One region of the Microbacterium invictum genome, then DNA from elsewhere that is predicted to be linked to it. Evidence: predicted binding sites of a transcription regulator. Region 1 holds the regulator's gene; each other region holds the start of a gene.
The links. Region 1 encodes HrcA, which represses chaperone genes, less so after heat shock. Its sites were predicted from a motif close to TTNGCACTCGNNNNNNNCGAGTGCNAA; they were not measured.
Positions count from the first base shown of each region.

Region 1 (5,672 bases):
AGGGGATGATCTCGTCCACCCCGAGCTCGGTGGCGGCCTGCACGGCCAGTTCGTCGCGGTCGCCCTTGGCTAAGGCCTGAACGAGGATGACGCGGGGAACCGGTGCGGGGATCTCGGTACGCTCCGCCACCCGCACCACCACCTCGGACGGCGACACCGACTCGCAGGCGCCCTCGACCCACACCCCGGCGCCGTCGCCGACCGTCACCGTCTCGCCGACGCGGACGCGGCGCACCGTCGCGGCGTGCTTCGCCTCGGCTCCCGTCAGGGTCACGACGTCGCCGACGGCCGCGGAGGAGGCCTCCGCCGTCAGAAAGTGCAGCGCCACCGCTCAGCCGTTCCGGAACCGGTCCCGGAGCTTGGCGAACAGGCCCTGGTGGAACTCCGACAGCCGCGGCGGCGCGGGCTTGGTGCGCTTGGCGAGCTCTTCGATCAGAGCGCGCTCGCGATGGTCAAGCCGCGTGGGCGTCACCACCTGCACACCCACCCGGAGATCCCCGCGCTGCGAACCGCGCAGCGGCGTGATCCCGCGCCCCTTGATGGTCAGCACGTCACCCGATTGCACGCCGGCCCGCAGTTCGAGATCGACCGGACCGTCGAGCGAATCGATGGTGGTGTGCGTGCCGAGGATCGCGTCCGGCATCGAGACCTCCAGCGTCGCGAGCAGATCGTCGCCGTCGCGGGAGAACACGGGGTCGGGTGCGATGTTCACCTCGAGGTAGAGATCGCCGTTCGGGCCGCCGGCGGGGCCCACCTCACCCGACCCGGGCAGCTGCAGCCGCAGGCCGCTCTCGACCCCGGCCGGAACGTCGATCGACACCGTCCGGCGCGATCGGACGCGTCCCTGGCCCTGACAGGTGGCGCAGGGATAGGGGATCGTCGTCCCGTAGCCCTGACACACCGAGCACGGCTGCGACGTGACGACGTTGCCGAGGAGGCTGCGGACCTGCCGTTGGACGTGCCCCGTTCCGTGGCAGATGTCGCAGGTGACCGGCGACGTGCCCGGCTGGCAGCACGACCCCGAGCAGGTCTCGCACAGCACGGCGGTGTCGACCTCGATGTCGCGATGCACACCGAAGACGACGTCCTTCAGGTCGAGGGTGATCCGGACGAGCGCGTCCTGGCCGCGTTCCCGACGCGAGCGCGGTCGGGCACCCCGTGCCCCTCCTCCTCCACCGCCGAAGAACGTCTCGAAGATGTCGCTGAACCCGCCGAATCCGCCGGGAGCCCCGCCGAACGCGCTGTCTCCGCCCATGTCGTAGCGGGCGCGCTGGTCGGGGTCGCTCAGCACGTCGTAGGCATGCGTGACGAGCTTGAACCGTTCCGCGGCGTCCTCCCCCGGGTTGACGTCGGGGTGCAGCTCTCGCGCCAGCCGTCGGTAGGCACGCTTGATGTCGTCGGAACTGGCGTCACGCGCCACACCGAGTACTTCGTAGTGGTCAGCCACTTTCACCTTCCTGCCGCGCCGAGCGCGGGGGGTCTGCGGAATGCTGTCGTCAGCGGGCGATGTCGTCTTCGTCCAGGAGACGAGTGAGGTACCTCGCCACGGCCCGCACGGCCGCGAGGTTCGTCGGGTAATCCATCCGGGTGGGGCCGAGCACGCCGACGCGGGCACGCGACCCGGTGGCGTCGTACTCGCTCGCGACGACCGAGGCCTCGCTCAGACCGAAGGGCTCGTTCTCGCGGCCGATACTCGCGGCCAGGCCCTGATCGTCCGCGACCATCTCGCTCATGAGCTTCAGCAGCGTCACCTGCTCCTCGATGGCTTCCAGCAGCGGGTAGATGCTGCCACGGAAGTCGCCTTCGCTGCGGGCGAGGTTCGCGCTCCCGGCCAGAACGAGTCGATCCTGGCGGAAGTCGTCCAGTTCCTCCCCGATCACCCGCAGGATCGCCTGCAGGGCAGGACCGTCGGGGTCCCCCGCCGTCTCGCCGTCCGCCACGGCCAGCGCCACGCCGGCGACGCCCTCCCGCACCGGCACCCCGACGACGAGGTCGGAGACGCGGCCGCGGATGCGCTGCATCCGCTCCTCGTCGATCTCCACCCCCGGGAAGGCGAGTCGCTGCGAGACCCGGCCGGTGTCGGTGACGACGATGACGAGCACCTTCTGCGCGTCGAGTCGGACGAGTTCGACGTGCGAGACGGTGGCCCGTGCGAAGGACGGGTACTGCACGATCGCCACGTGCCCGGTGAGGACCGTCAGCGCGCGCACCGTGCGGGTCAACACCTCGTCGAGATCCGACGGACCCTCCAGGAACGAGGAGATGGCCGTCCGCTGCGCGGGGCTGAGCGGTCGCACCTGCGCGAGGTGGTCGACGAACACGCGGTATCCCTTGTCGGTGGGAACGCGCCCCGACGACGTGTGCGGGGCCACGATGAGCTCTTCGTCCTCGAGGAGCGCCATGTCGTTGCGGATGGTGGCGGCTGAGACGCCGAAGGCGTGACGTTCCACGATCGCCTTGCTGCCGACGGGTTCGCGCGTGTCGACGTAGTCCTGCACGATGGCGCGCAGCACCTGCAACCCTCGTTCGCTGACCATGACACCCCCTCCGGCGATCCGACGCTCCCCTGGCACTCACGGGATCCGAGTGCCAATTCTATCGGAACACCCCCGATGCCGGACGGTCGGGTCGCGGCATGTCAGGCGGTCAGGATGCGCACGACATGATCGGCCAGGAGTCGACCCCGTCGGGTGAGCCGCACGCGGTCCCGCGTGTACGGCTCGATCAGACCGTCGGCGACGAGCTCCGGCAGCAGGTCATCTGCACCGGGGGGCAGGGCGGATGCCGCGAGGCCCTCCCGGGTGCGGACGCGGAGGAGCACCGTCTCGAGGACGCGGGACGACGGTGAGAGCACCTCGCGCCCCGCCGCGGGCGACAGCCCCTCCGCGAGTCGGCCGGCGTATGCGGCCGGGTGGCGGACGTTCCAGAAGCGCGTGCCCGCGATGTGACCGTGGGCCCCGGGTCCGAATCCCCACCAATCGCTCCCCCGCCAGTAGGCGCCGTTGTGGCGGCAGCGGTCGGCGGGGGTCCGCGCCCAGTTCGACACCTCGTACCAGGACAGTCCCGCCGAGGTGAGCAGATCGTCGGCGAGTTCGTACATCTCCGCCTGCAGATCGTCGTCGGGGAGGGCGAGTTCTCCTCGCCGGATGCGACGGGCAAGCGCCGTTCCGTCCTCGACGATGAGGGCGTAGGCGGAGAGATGATCGGGGTTCTGAGCGAGCGCGGTCTCGAGCGATGCGCGCCAGTCGGCAAGGGACTCCCCCGGCGCTCCGTAGATCAGGTCGAGGCTCACGCCCAACCCCGCCTCGCGGGCAGCCGCGACGGCCGTGGCGACGGCGTCCGCGCGATGCGAGCGGTCGAGTGTCGCCAGCACGTGCGGAACGGCGGACTGCATGCCGATGGACAGGCGGGTCACTCCGGCTGCGGCGAGCCGCCGCGCGACCCCGGCGTCGACGGTATCGGGGTTGGCCTCGACGGTGACCTCGAGGTCGGCAGCGCCCGGGAAGGCCGCGCGCACGCCGTCCAGCATGCGGACGAGGTCGTCGGCGGGAAGGAGCGTGGGGGTGCCCCCGCCGAAGAAGACCGTCTCGACCGGACGCAGCGGGCCCGTCTCGGAGAGCACGCGCCGCGCGAGCGCCACCTCCCGCAGCAGGGTGTCGGCGTAGTCCTCCTGGCGCGCACCGCGCAACTCGGTGGCGGTGTAGGTGTTGAAGTCGCAATACCCGCATCGCACACGGCAGAACGGGATGTGGAGGTACGCGCCAAACGGCACCGTGGGGTCGATGACCGTCCCGGCGGGGAGCGCGCCGTCGGCGGGTGCCGGGTCGGCGAGGGGAAGCGCGGCTCCCACGCTCAGGCGGGGGTGGCGTACAGCGGCGAGATGGCACGCAGGTAGCGCGTGAACAGCTCCCGTCGCCGGCGCCGCGTCAGTGCCGGGAAGAGCCGGTAGACCAGCGCCTGCGGCGCGTCGAAGGCGCGCACCGTGAACCAGACCTCGTCGTTGTCGCGCCAGTCCAGCATGAAGGACTCCTCCCCGCTGACGACCGATCCCTGCACGGTGCCGAGGGCGAAGCCGATGCGGCGCGGTTCCTCCACGGCGAAGATCACCCGGAGCTCCCCGTCGGCGCGCATCCCGGCGATGCGCCCGCCGAGGTGCACGGTCGCCCCGGCGGTGACGAACGGGGTGCCGTCGGAGTCGTAGCGCTGCTCGACCTCGAGCTTGCTCGGGGCGATGGGTGCGCCGTTCTCATCGAAGCTGACGCCGGCGTACATGGGGCCGGCGGCGGGGCGGACGTCGGTCAGCTCCAGGCCGGCTCCGCGCTGCGCGCTCCACGACAGCAGCGACTCGCCGGCGGCGCGGAAACGCTCCTCGCCACTGCCGATCCGCCACGATTCCTCCGCCGGGATGCTCCGCTCCGGCGGGAAGTGCATGAGATCGGCGGCCTGGGTGGCCCCGACGGCGGCGTAGTCGACCGTGTCGTCCCTGAAGGTTCCGCGGCGCATGGCTGTCAGCCTACTTCTGCTTCCCCTCGACATCCCCCGAGAGCGCGGCGATGAAGGCCTCCTGCGGCACCTCGACGCGGCCCACCATCTTCATGCGCTTCTTGCCCTCCTTCTGCTTCTCGAGCAGCTTGCGCTTGCGGGTGATGTCACCGCCGTAGCACTTGGCCAGGACGTCCTTGCGGATCGCGCGGATGTTCTCGCGCGCGATGATGCGCGCACCGATGGCGGCCTGGATCGGCACCTCGAACTGCTGACGCGGGATGAGCTTGCGCAGCCGCTCGGTCATCATGGTGCCGTAGGCATAGGCCTTCTCGCGGTGCACGATCGAGCTGAAAGCATCCACCTTCTCGCCCTGGAGCAGGATGTCGACCTTCACCAGATCCGCGGTCTGCGAGCCGGCGGGCTCGTAGTCAAGGCTCGCGTACCCCTGCGTGCGGCTCTTGAGGTGGTCGAAGAAGTCGAACACGATCTCGCCCAGGGGCATGTTGTAGCGCAGCTCCACCCGGTCCTCGCTGAGGTAGTCCATCCCGAGGAGCGAGCCGCGGCGGGACTGGCAGAGCTCCATCACGGTGCCGACGTAGTCCTTCGGCAGCAGGATGCCCACCTTCACGATGGGCTCGGACACCTCCGCGACCCGGCCGTCGGGGTATTCGCTGGGGTTCGTGACCGAGATCGTCTCGCCAGTGTCGGTGTGCACCTCGTATGTGACGGACGGCGCGGTGGTGATGAGGTCCAGCCCGAACTCGCGGGAGAGCCGCTCGGTGATGATCTCGAGGTGCAGCAGGCCGAGGAACCCGCAGCGGAAACCGAAGCCGAGGGCGACGGAGGTCTCGGGTTCGTACTGCAGCGAGGCGTCGGAGAGCTTCAGTTTGTCCAGGGCCTCGCGAAGCTCGGCGTAGTCGCTGCCGTCGATCGGGTAGATGCCCGAGAACACCATCGGCTTCGGGTCGGTGTAGCCGGGAAGGGCCTCGCTGGCGGGCTTTCGCTGATCGGTGATCGTGTCGCCGACCTTGGACTGCCGAACGTCCTTCACACCCGTGATGAGATACCCCACCTCCCCGACGCCGAGGCCGCGGGTCTGGATCGGCTCGGGGCTGGACACCCCGATCTCGAGGAGCTCGTGCGTGGCCCGGGTCGACATCATCTGGATGCGCTCACGGGGCTGCAGC
Region 1 covers NZ_CP139779.1:1,871,855-1,877,526, reverse strand. The annotation lists gene T9R20_RS09085 (16S rRNA (uracil(1498)-N(3))-methyltransferase) at 1-328, opposite strand, end outside; gene dnaJ (molecular chaperone DnaJ) at 332-1,447, opposite strand; gene hrcA (heat-inducible transcriptional repressor HrcA) at 1,497-2,537, opposite strand; gene hemW (radical SAM family heme chaperone HemW) at 2,639-3,850, opposite strand; gene T9R20_RS09065 (DUF1990 family protein) at 3,853-4,503, opposite strand; gene lepA (translation elongation factor 4) at 4,514-5,672, opposite strand, start outside.

Region 2 (5,672 bases), 980 kb from region 1:
AGAAGGGACGTCGTCGCTCCCACGCTGCGCGTCAGAACCTGATCGGATGGCTCTTCATCGGGCCGTTCGCCCTCGTCTTCCTCGCCTTGCTCGTCCTTCCGATCGGGTTCGCGTTCTATCTGAGCCTGTTCCAGTCCTCGCTGATCGGCGGGGAACGCTTCGTGTTCTTCGACAACTACATCAAGGCGTTCACCGACCCCTCGTTCCTCAGCGGATCGTGGTTCGTCATCAGCTTCTCACTTGTGCTCATCCCGCTGCAGATGGCGGTATCGCTCGCCGTGGCGCTGATGCTCGACATCATGACGACGCGGTTCGCCCGCTTCTCGCGACTGATGATCTTCATGCCGTACGCGATTCCCACCGTCATCGGCGCGCTGATGTGGGGTTTCCTCTACAGCAGCAACTTCGGCCCTCTCGCCGAGATCTTCGGAATGTTCGGCGCCTCGGCCCCGAACTTCCTCAGCAGCAACCTGATCTTCTACGGCCTGCTCAACATCGTCACCTGGCAGTGGGCCGGCTATTACATGATCATCCTCTACGCCGCCCTCCAGGGGATCGACCCGACGCTGTACGAGGCCGCCCGTATCGACGGTGCGTCGCAGTGGCAGATGGTCCTGCGCATCAAGATCCCCCTGATCGCGCCGGCGCTTCTGCTGATCCTTGTCTTCGCCCTCATCGGCACACTGCAGTTCTTCAACGAGCCGAAGATCCTGCAACAACTGGCCGCCGGAGCCATCCCCAACGACTTCACGCCGAACATGTACGCGTACCAGCAGGCGTTCGCGCTGGCGAACGACAACTACGGCTCCGCGATCTCGTTCGCGCTGGGCGCGGTGGTCTTCATCTGCGTGTACATCTTCTTGTTCGCTACCCGCAAGCGAGGGAGCTTCATCTCATGAGCGTCACTCCGGTGGAGCGCCCGAAGACGCGGCGCGCTTCGGGCAAGCTCGTCGAACGGCGATCGGACCCTCGACGTGTCGGCGGTCGCATCCCGCTCAACATCGTCCTCGCCCTCCTGATGATCTACTTCCTCATCCCGTTCTGGTGGCTCATCGTCAACAGCTCGAAGGACGCCGCGAGCCTGTTCGGCGGCGGAAGTGCCCTGTGGTTCAGCGGCGACATCGACTACGTCCAGAACTTCACCGACCTCTTCACCTACGGCGGCGGCATCTACGCGCGGTGGCTGGGCAACTCCGCGCTGTATGCCATCGCCGGCGGACTCGGCGCCACGGCGCTCGCCGTGCTCGCCGGATACGGCTTCGCGAAGTACAGCTTCGCGGGTCGCCGATTCGGCTTCGCCGTCATCTTGGGTGCCGTCATGGTGCCGACGACCGCCCTCGTCATCCCCACCTTCGTGCTGTTCGCCGAGGCGGGGCTCACCAACACCATCTGGGCGGTGATCCTGCCGACCCTGCTGAACCCGTTCGGCGTATATCTGATGTGCGTGTACGCGCGGGACGCGGTTCCCGATGAGCTCCTGGACGCTGCGCGCGTGGACGGAGCGGGCGAGTTCCGGACGTTCCTGACCGTCGCCCTCCCGCTCCTGCGCCCCGCCATGGTGACGGTGCTGCTGCTGTCGGTGGTCGCGTCGTGGAACAATTACTTCCTCCCGCTGGTGATGCTCTCGGACAACCGCCTGTTCCCGGTCACCGTCGGGATCGGCCTGTGGCAGTCGACCGCTTCGTCGTACGGCGCAGCGGGCGGGCAGACCCTCTGGAGCATCATCATCCTCGGCTCGCTCGTGTCCGTCATCCCACTGATCATCGCGTTCCTCACCCTGCAGCGGTACTGGCGGGGCGGGCTCGCGATCGGAAGCCTGAAGTAGTCCGTCGTCCCACCGCCCCATCCCGCTGAACCCGCCTTTCCCGAAAGAGGAGCATGATCCGCGCACATCTCACCATCGACCCGCACTTCACGGTCGGTGCCATCAATCGTCGGCTGTTCGGCTCGTTCGTCGAGCACCTCGGCCGGTGCGTCTACGACGGGATCTACGAGCCGGGTCATCCCTCCGCCGACGAGGAGGGTTTCCGCACCGACGTCATCGAGCTGGTGCGAGAGCTGGGGGTGTCGGCCATCCGCTACCCCGGCGGGAACTTCGTCTCGGGGTACCGGTGGGAGGACGGTGTGGGTCCGCGCGCGGACCGGCCACGGCGACTTGACCTGGCGTGGCACTCGACCGAGACGAACGAGATCGGCCTCGATGAGTTCGCCTCGTGGACGGCGAAGGTCGACGGCGAGCTGATGTACGCGGTGAACCTCGGGACGAGGGGTGTGCTCGAGGCCCTGGACGTGCTCGAGTACGCCAACCTCCGCTCGGGCACCCGCCTGTCCGATCAGCGCGTCGCCAACGGTCATCCCGAACCCCACGACGTCCGCATGTGGTGCCTCGGCAACGAGATGGACGGCCCGTGGCAGCTCGGCTATAGCACGGCGGAGAACTATGCGCAGCTGGCCGCGACGACAGCGCGCGCGATGCGTCAGTTCGACCCCGACCTCGAACTCGTCGTGTGCGGCAGCTCGGGCGCCGGCATGCCCACCTTCGGCGAGTGGGAGCGCATCGTTCTGGAGCAGACCTACGAGAACGTCGACTACATCTCCTGTCACGCCTACTACGAGCCCGAGGGCGACGATCTCGCCAGCTTCCTCGCCTCGGGCGTCGACATGGACCGCTTCATCGAGGCGGTCGTGGCGACCGCCGACCACGTGAAGGCGCTCAAGCGCAGCGACAAGACGATCGACATCTCCTTCGACGAGTGGAACGTCTGGTACCAGTCCCGCTACAACGACGTCGACAAGATCACGGATGTCGCGGACTGGCCGGTCGCGCCGCGGCTGCTGGAGGACCGCTACTCAGTGCTCGACGCGGTCGTCTTCGGCAGCCTCATGATCTCGCTCCTCCGGCACGCCGACCGGGTGACCTCGGCGAGCCTCGCGCAGCTGGTGAACGTCATCGCGCCGATCATGACCGAGCCCGGCGGGCCCGCATGGCGGCAGACCACCTTTTACCCCTTCTCTCTCACCGCGCAACTCGCACGCGGGGTCGCTCTCGAGCTCAAGCTCGACAGCCCGACCCACGAGACCGCGAAGTTCGGCGCGGTACCGGTCGTCGATGCGGTCGCCACGCACGATCCCGACAGCGATGCCATCACGGTCTTCGCCGTCAACCGCAGCCTCACCGATGCCGTGACGCTCGACATCGATGCGGTGGCACTGGGTCGGGGCATCTCGTCAGCTCGGGCGACGTCGATCTTCGACGAGGACATCCACGCTGCGAACACTCTCGAGCACCCCGATCGGGTGACGCCGAAGAGCAACGCGTCGGTCGAGGTCGCAGACGGATCGATCAGCGTGACGCTGCCGCCCTGTTCGTGGACGGTGCTCACCGCGGAGTGACGCGCGACGGTGCGTTCGCTCAGAGCGAACAGCCGCGGTATTAGCACTCTCTATACCAGAGTGCTAATCTGGACGTACTTGAGCCAAGCTGACTCAAGTTCCGAATTTCGTCCAGTGAAGGAGACCGAACATGGCAACGTACGACCCGTTCCGTGACCTCGACCGTCTGGCGACGAGCTTCTTCGACGTGCGCCGCGGCCCGCGCCGTATGCCGATGGACCTCTACCGCGACGGCGACCACTACGTCCTCACCGCCGACCTCCCGGGAATCGATCCGGGCTCGGTCGATGTCGACGTCGACGGTCAGCTGCTGACCATCCGCGCCGAGCGCACGCTCAGTGCCGGTGAAGGCGTGAAGTGGATCACCCGCGAGCGCGAGGCGGCGAGCTTCGTGCGGCAGCTGAACCTCGGTCAGGGGATCGACACCGACCGCATCTCGGCGAGCTACAGCAACGGGGTGCTGAGCGTCACCATCCCCGTCAGCGAGAAGGCCAAGCCCCGCAAGATCGAGGTCGCGACCGAGGAAGGCGCCCAGGTCCTCCAGGCGCACGAGACGGCCTCCGCGTCGCAGGCCGCCGACCACCCGCAGCCGGTCGAGCAGTAGACGCACCGCCCCGCGGAAGAACTCGCTCGCGGCACCCCCGTCGGGTCTCACCCGGCGGGGGTGCCGGCCGTCCGGAGCTTGGTGGTGAGCTCTCGCAGCTGCGTGAGCTCGTCCTCGGTCAGTGCCGACATCCGGGCCGCGATGTGCGCGGCGTGCACGCGCGCCACCTCGCGGAACGCGCGCGCCCCCGCCTCGGTCGCCCGGACGAGGGAACCGCGCCCGTCATCGGGGTCGGGGCACTTCGTGACGTAGCCCCGCGCGACCATCCGATCCACCAGCCGCGACACAGAGGGCTGACTGACGAGCATAAAGCGCGTGATGTCGCGCAGCCGCGCCGTCATGCCGGGCGCGCGGGTCACCGTCAGCAGCACGTCGTACTCGCCCTGCTGCAGGGGCGCGTCGGTGAAGTCGCGGCCGAGATCGGCGAACAGCTCGTGCTGCGCACGAAAAAGGCTTTCCCACGCCTCGACGGCCAGGCGACGATCGTTCACGGGCCCAGGGTATCCGGTGCCGGCGACGCCGACATCTAGGCTGAGCGCATGCCGCGAACGCGTCGGGCCACCGTCCTCGTGCTGACCGCCCTCCTCGGGATGGTCGGTCTCGCCGGTCTTGTGGTCCCGGCCCCACCCGCCTCGGCGTCGGGCGATGTCGACGACTTCGTCTTCGAGAGCATGGATGCCGAGTTCACCCTCGGACGCGAGGACGACGACACCAGCACGCTCCGCGTCGTCGAGACCTTCGTCGCCGTCTTCCCCGAGAACCAGAACCGGGGCCTTCGTCGCGAGATCCCCGCCGAGTACAACGGCCAGCCGACCTTCCCCGAGCTGGTGTCGGTCACCGACGACGCGGGGAATGCGCGGCCCGCCGAGGTCGAGACCGACGGCGATGTCATGGTGGTCACCTCGCGCGCCGACGACTTCCTCTCCGGCCGACAGATCTTCGTCTTCACCTACACTCTCCGCAACGTCACCGATTCGTTCGCCGACACCAGCGACGAGTTCTACTGGGACGTCAACGGCAACGGCTGGCAGCAGCCCTTCGGCGAGGTGACGGCCACCCTGGTGGTTCCCCCCGAGCTCGCCGACGCGCTGACCGGCGCCGAAGCCTGCTACGTCGGACAGTTCGGCGACGTGGGCACGTGTCCCATCGATGCCGCCGACGCGCCCGCGGGCGCCGTCATCACGGCGGGATCACAGGATCTCGCCCCGGGGGAGACGCTCACGATGGCGGTGGGATTCGAGACCGGCACCTTCGCCCGTTTCGACGGCTCGTACCTGGCATCGGGGTGGGGCTGGGCGCAGGGGGCTGCCGGCATCGCCGGCCTCGGCATGCTCGGGGCGGCGATCGTCGTCCATCGCCGGTCGCTGCGCAACGCCCCGGGTCGGCCGACGATCATCGCGGAGTTCACCCCGCCGCCCGGCATCGACGCCCTGGAGAGCGCGCTGCTGCTGGGCAAGACGGCGAAGGCGATCCCGGCCGAGGTGCTCGAGCAGGCGGTGGTCGGCAGCATCCGGATCCTCGAGGGCGAGAAGCGCTGGTTCGGCGGTGCGAAGCTCCAGGCCGAGCTCATCGACGCCGATCGCGCCGACCGCGATGGACGGATGCTGCTGGAGGGCCTCTTCGACGAGGAGCTCCGTCCCGGCGAGGTCTACGAGTTCGGCGGCAACGACACCCA
Region 2 covers NZ_CP139779.1:888,549-894,220, forward strand. The annotation lists gene T9R20_RS04215 (sugar ABC transporter permease) at 1-899, shown strand, start outside; gene T9R20_RS04220 (carbohydrate ABC transporter permease) at 896-1,825, shown strand; gene T9R20_RS04225 (alpha-N-arabinofuranosidase) at 1,879-3,393, shown strand; gene T9R20_RS04230 (Hsp20/alpha crystallin family protein) at 3,524-3,997, shown strand; gene T9R20_RS04235 (MarR family winged helix-turn-helix transcriptional regulator) at 4,045-4,488, opposite strand; gene T9R20_RS04240 (DUF2207 domain-containing protein) at 4,537-5,672, shown strand, end outside.
Region 2: the regulator HrcA is predicted to act here: its motif matches at 3,434-3,460, upstream of T9R20_RS04230 (Hsp20/alpha crystallin family protein).

Region 3 (5,672 bases), 950 kb from region 1:
CACGATGCCGTCGAGACTGGCGGCGAGGTCGGATCCGGGAACGAGATCGAGGGTGCCGGCTTGGACCAGGTCGACCAGTCGATCAACGGGCACGCTGGCGCGGGCCGCCATCGCCACGACCGGAGCGGGTCGGCCGTTGTGGAGAAGAAGCCCCTCGGCCTGCCCCTCGGCAGAGAGCTCGGCCTGAGCGTCGCGGTCGTCGCCGTCACTGACGCCGAGGCTCAGCGCCTCGATCCGTCGGCGCAGGCGCGGCGACACGGTCTCGAGTCGGTGGGTGATGCGCCGCATGAGCACACGCGTCGCATCCGCGTGGGCTTCAGGGTCGCCGCAATCCCGGCCCTCGTACGACAGGGCGGCGTGGGCCTGTGCGCACTCGAAGACCAGCCAGGCGATGCCGCCGGTGCCGGAGAGGATCCGTTCCTCGCACTCGGCCGACGCGTCGGGGAGGATCTCGCGCAGTTCGGCGAGGGTGATCTCGCCGAGGAGGACCGCCGGAGCGTTGCGCTCGACCGCGCGGGTGAGCTCGAGCAGTTCCGAAGGGGCCGGCCAGGAGCGGTACGCGATCACCACCGACGCGTCGGGGCGGTGGGCGCGATCGATCAGTTGCGACAGGCGTGCCGGGTCGAGCGTGTGGGCGTCATCGACCAGGAGCGCGACATCGTCAGGAATCGTCGAGATGCGATCGCGTGCGGACAGCAGCCTGACCGGCCGGTCATCGGCTTCGAGCTGAGCGAGGAGGAAGCGCAGGGCGTCGGTCTTTCCCGATCCGGAGCCCCCCACGATGGCGGCGCGGACGGGCCGGTCGGTTGCGACGATCGCGTGCAGCGCGGTCAGCGCATGAAGGGCACGGGGCATGATCGAGGCGGTCCGGGTGTCCGACGAGTTCGAGAGCAGAGTCGTCATCGGCGTGCTCACCGCTTACGGGGCGGGGGTCGTGTCAGCGGGCGGTTCGCTCGCCGGCGGTTCGCTCGCCGGCGGTTCGCTCGCGGGAGTCGTCGGGTCCGGAGCCGGGGTGGTCGTGGTCGGGTCCGGCGCCGGCGTGGTCGTGGTCGGGTCCGGCGCCGGCGTGGTCGTGGTCGGGTCCGGAGCCGGGGTGGTCGTGGTCGGGTCCGGCGCCGGGGTGGTCGTGGTCGGGTCCGGAGCCGGGGTGGTCGTGGTCGGGTCCGGTGCCGGCGTGGAGGTCCCCGGCGCCGGGGTGCTGGTTCCCGGCGCGGGGGTGTTCGAACCCGTCCCGCCACCACTCGGCTGCGTCGGCTGCGACGACGACGGCTTCCCCGAGGTCGCCGACTGGCTCGCGGCAGGCTTCGGCTGCTCGGGCGGGCGCACGGCGGCGTTCCGCTCAGCCGCCTGCTTGCGGGCGTTGGTCGCCTTCGGCTTGTTCTCGGTCGAGCTCCGGTCCTGCCTCGCCTGCGGAGCCGCCGGCTCCTGGGCCGCGGCGATCGGGTCGGACGTCTGCAACTCGTCCGCGGCGGCCGGCGACGGCGTGAGTTCCACGTCCACCCACTCGCGCAGGTTCTCGGTGCTGGCGGCGGCGTCGAACGTGCCGGCGCCGAGGCCCCCGGCGCTGGCGAAGACCAGCCCGGTCGCGATGACGAGGGCACCGGCCCCCGCGGCCGCGACGGCGGGCACGCGCTGGTACCAGCGGCGCGCAGCCTTCCGCTCCGCAGGACCCGCCGGGTCGAACACGGCGAGATCGGTCGTGGCGGCAGCCGCGGCATCCGTCGTCGCCAACGCGCCGGCAGCAGCGGCGCCGACCGGGACCAGCGCGAGCGTCGCGACCGACTCATCCGCGGTGACCGGCACGAGGGCGCGGGCGGCGCCGAGGGCGATGGAGGACTTCGGGTCGGCGTCGATCGCGATCGGCCGGTCGAGTCGCTCGGACAGGCGCTCGGCCACGAGCGGGATGCGCGACGAGCCGCCGATGAGGAGGATGCTCTCGAGCGCGTCGGGCTCGAGCCCCGCCGAGTCCAGTCCGTCTTCGAGGGTGTCGATCGTGCGCTCGATCGAGCCGTCGATCATCTCCTCGAACTCCTGGCGCGTCAGCCGCACGCTCGTCGCTCCTGAGGGGAGCAGCACGGGCACGGTGACGTCGGAGTCGAACGACAGCGCTTCTTTGGCCTCGACGCACTCCCGGCGCAGCTGCGCCAGCGCGAGACGGATGTCGGGGTCGGTGTCGTCGAGGTCGGTCTCGGCGACACCCGAGGAGCGCAGCACGTGACGGAACACGGCGTCGTCGAAGTCGGCGCCGCCGAGATTGTCGATGCCGACGGGGATTCCGACCGGGGCGAACGAGCCGTCGGCGCTCTTGCGCAGGACGACGGAGTCGAAGGTGCCGCCGCCGAGGTCGTAGACGGCGAGCGCCTGACCGGGCTCCATCGTGCGGCCCGACTCGTAGTGACGGGCGGCCGCCTCGGGCTCGGTGATGAGGTGGACGTCCTTGACGCCGAGCTTGTCGAGCGCCGAGAGGATCAGGCCGATGCGGTGCGGGCCCCACGCGGTGGGGTGGGTGAGCATCACCGCGGCGGGGCGGGAGCCCTCGCGCTCGACGACCGCGTCGACGACCGCCGACACCGTGTGCGCCCAGAGCTTCTCGGCCGGGATCGACCGTCCGCCGGCGACCACCGGCACATCGTCGCCGATGCTGCGTTTGAACTCGCGCACGAGCCGGTCGGGCTGCGTGATGCCGCGCCGCTCGGCGGCGTCGCCGATCAGCAGTTCGCCGTCATCGGCGACGAACACCACCGTGGCGGCGCTGTCGTTGCGGCGACCGAGCGGGAACGGTGCCGCGACGATGCTGCCGTCCGGCGCGGTACGCGCCGTTGCCGCAGCGATCCGCGTCGTTCCGACGTCGATCCCCAGAAAATACGTAGCCCCAGTAGCCAAGTTCTCATCTCCCCCAACAGAGTCGATCCCGGAACCTCCCCAGGTTCCAGCCCCAATCCGACTCATCAGCCGCGTTACTCCGCATCGAGTGGTCTCGACATCGAGAGCGGCGTCCTACTTCGGATGATACACACCACGCTGGACCATTAGTAGGGCAGTCGGGCGACCGTTTCCCCGATCGTCAGGAACTGCTACTGTTCGCGGTCCGAATCTGGCACTCACGTTGCATGAGTGCCAGCGATTTGCCTACACTGGATTAGCACTCTCAAGGTGTGGGTGCTAACCAGTCTTCATCTCAAGAAAGAAGAGGTAGACCGTGACGGTTTCCACTCAGGTTTCCATCAAGCCGCTCGAGGACCGCATCGTCATCAAGCAGGTCGAGGCCGAGCAGACCACCTCGAGCGGTCTGGTCATCCCCGACACCGCCAAGGAGAAGCCCCAGGAGGGCGAGGTCGTGGCCGTCGGCCCCGGTCGCATCGACGACAACGGCAACCGCGTCCCGCTCGACGTCGCCGTCGGCGACCGCGTGATCTACTCCAAGTACGGCGGCACCGAGGTCAAGTTCGGCGCGGACGAGTTCCTCGTCCTCTCCGCTCGCGACGTGCTGGCGGTCGTCGTCCGCTGAGTTCGCTCCAGCGACACCGCTCCACGGGGGTCGGATGCTCAGGCATCCGGCCCCCGTTTCGCGCGCCGGGCAAGCCACAGATCTCCGATCGGCCCGGCGAACATCCTCCGCCTCGCGCGTAGGCTGAGCCGGTGACGCGCGAGACGACCGAGAGAAGCACCACCACCTCGGATCCGACGCGCGAGCGCACCCTCGGCGCGGTGTACGCCCTCGCCGCCTACCTCATCTGGGGCTTTCTGCCTCTCTACTTCCTGCTGCTCGAGCCGACGGGCGCCTTCGAGGTCGTCGCCTGGCGCATCCTGCTGTCGCTGGTCTTCTGCGTCCTGCTTCTCGCGATCACGCGGGGCTGGGGCAAGTTCCTCGTCATCCTCCGCACCCGGCGGCTGCTGCTGTGGACGGCGGTCGCCGGCATCCTCATCTACATCAACTGGCAGGTCTTCCTCATCGCCGCCCTCACCGGCCACGTGATCGAGACGAGCCTCGGCTACTTCATCAACCCCATCGTCACAGTGCTGCTCGGCGTCGTCGTGCTGCGCGAGCGCCTGCGCATCACCCAGTGGGTCGCCCTCGCGATCGCGGCCGTCGCGTGCATCGTGATCGCCGTGGGCTACGGCGCCTTCCCCTGGATCGCGCTGTCGCTGGCGTTCTCGTTCGGGCTCTACGGGCTGGTGAAGAAGCAGATCGGCCCCGCGGTCGACGCCGTGAGCGGTCTGACGCTCGAGACCCTGTGGCTCACCCCTGTCGCGATCGCCGTTCTCGTGAGCGTCGGCCTCACCTCGGGCATCACGTGGGGAACGGCGGGCGTGGGGCACGCGGTGCTGCTCTTGATGGCGGGTGTCGTGACCGCCACACCGCTCCTCTTCTTCGCCGCCGGTGCCCGGCGCGTGCCGCTCAGCCTCATCGGACTGCTGCAGTTCCTGGCGCCGATCCTGCAGTTCCTCACCGGTGCGTTCCTGCTGGGGGAGCCGATGCCGCTCGAGCGGTGGATCGGGTTCAGCCTGGTCTGGATCGCCCTCGTCGTGCTGACGGTCGATTCGATCCGTCACGCCCGCCGCGGGGTGTCGGATGTCGGCGCCGTGACCTGAGCTCTCAGCCGAGCCAGTCGGCCAGTCGGGTGGGGGCGAGCCAGGCGCCCTCGGCGGGGAGCAGCTCGCTCCGGTCGATCAGCGCGCCGAAGTACTGGGCTTCGGGATCGGCCAGGACGGGTCGCGCGTCCCCTGTCGCGGCGAGGCACCGCGAGACGAAGTCCGCCAGCGTCATCACCTCCGGGCCGGCGATCTCGGCGGCGTCGCGGGTCGGCGACTGATCCACCAGACCCGCGAGCACCGCGGCGACGTCGTCACCCGCGATCGGCTGCACGTCCGCGTCGGCGACGCGCGCGGCATCCGTTCCGCCCGCGCGCGCCTGCGCGCCGATCTGCGCTCCGAACTCGAAGAACTGCGTCGCCCGCACGACCGAGAACGGCGCACTCTCTTCGCGGAGGATGGCCTCGCCGTGCGCCTTCGCCCGATAGAACGGGATCGGCTGCGGAACGCGCTCGGTGCCGACCGCCGACAGAGCGACATGATGGATGACGCCCGCCCGCGCCTCCGCGGCGACGAGAGTGCGCGTCGCCAGGTCGAAGTGCCGCCAGACCGCGTCAGGGTCGTAGGTGCGCGGTTTGGACACATCGATGACGACGGATGAGCCGGCGAGGGCGGCGTCCAGCCCCGCTCCCGTGACGAGGTCGACGCCTGTGGAAGGGGATGCGGCGCGGACGTCGTGCCCGGCGGTGCGCAGCCGCGCGACGACCTTGCGTCCGATAAGCCCGGTGCCGCCGATGACCGTGATGCGTGCCACGGGTGTCATCCTGCACCCTGATACGCGTTCCGCGCTTGCTTCTTGCACTGTGCGGCCAGGAGCGCTCTCAAGCGTTACAGATCGTTAACGAACGGCAACATTGTCGAGACGGGATCGCGATTAGGTTTGTCCCACTGGAAGCGGCTTTCCCGAGCCGTTTCGCACCCTTACACAGCAAGGAGCAACATGAGCGTCTTCACTCGCTCGCGCAAGCGCACCATCCTCGGTGCCGTCGCGCTCGCAGGCGCCAGCGCCCTCGTCCTCGCCGGATGTTCCGGCGGCGGCGGAGACACCGGCGGCGACAGCAGCGCCGAGCCCTCGGCCG
Region 3 covers NZ_CP139779.1:2,822,653-2,828,324, reverse strand. The annotation lists gene T9R20_RS13600 (LuxR C-terminal-related transcriptional regulator) at 1-903, opposite strand, end outside; gene T9R20_RS13595 (Hsp70 family protein) at 919-2,883, opposite strand; gene groES (co-chaperone GroES) at 3,200-3,508, shown strand; gene rarD (EamA family transporter RarD) at 3,640-4,593, shown strand; gene T9R20_RS13580 (SDR family oxidoreductase) at 4,598-5,347, opposite strand; gene T9R20_RS13575 (ABC transporter substrate-binding protein) at 5,534-5,672, shown strand, end outside.
Region 3: the regulator HrcA is predicted to act here: its motif matches at 3,095-3,121, upstream of groES (co-chaperone GroES).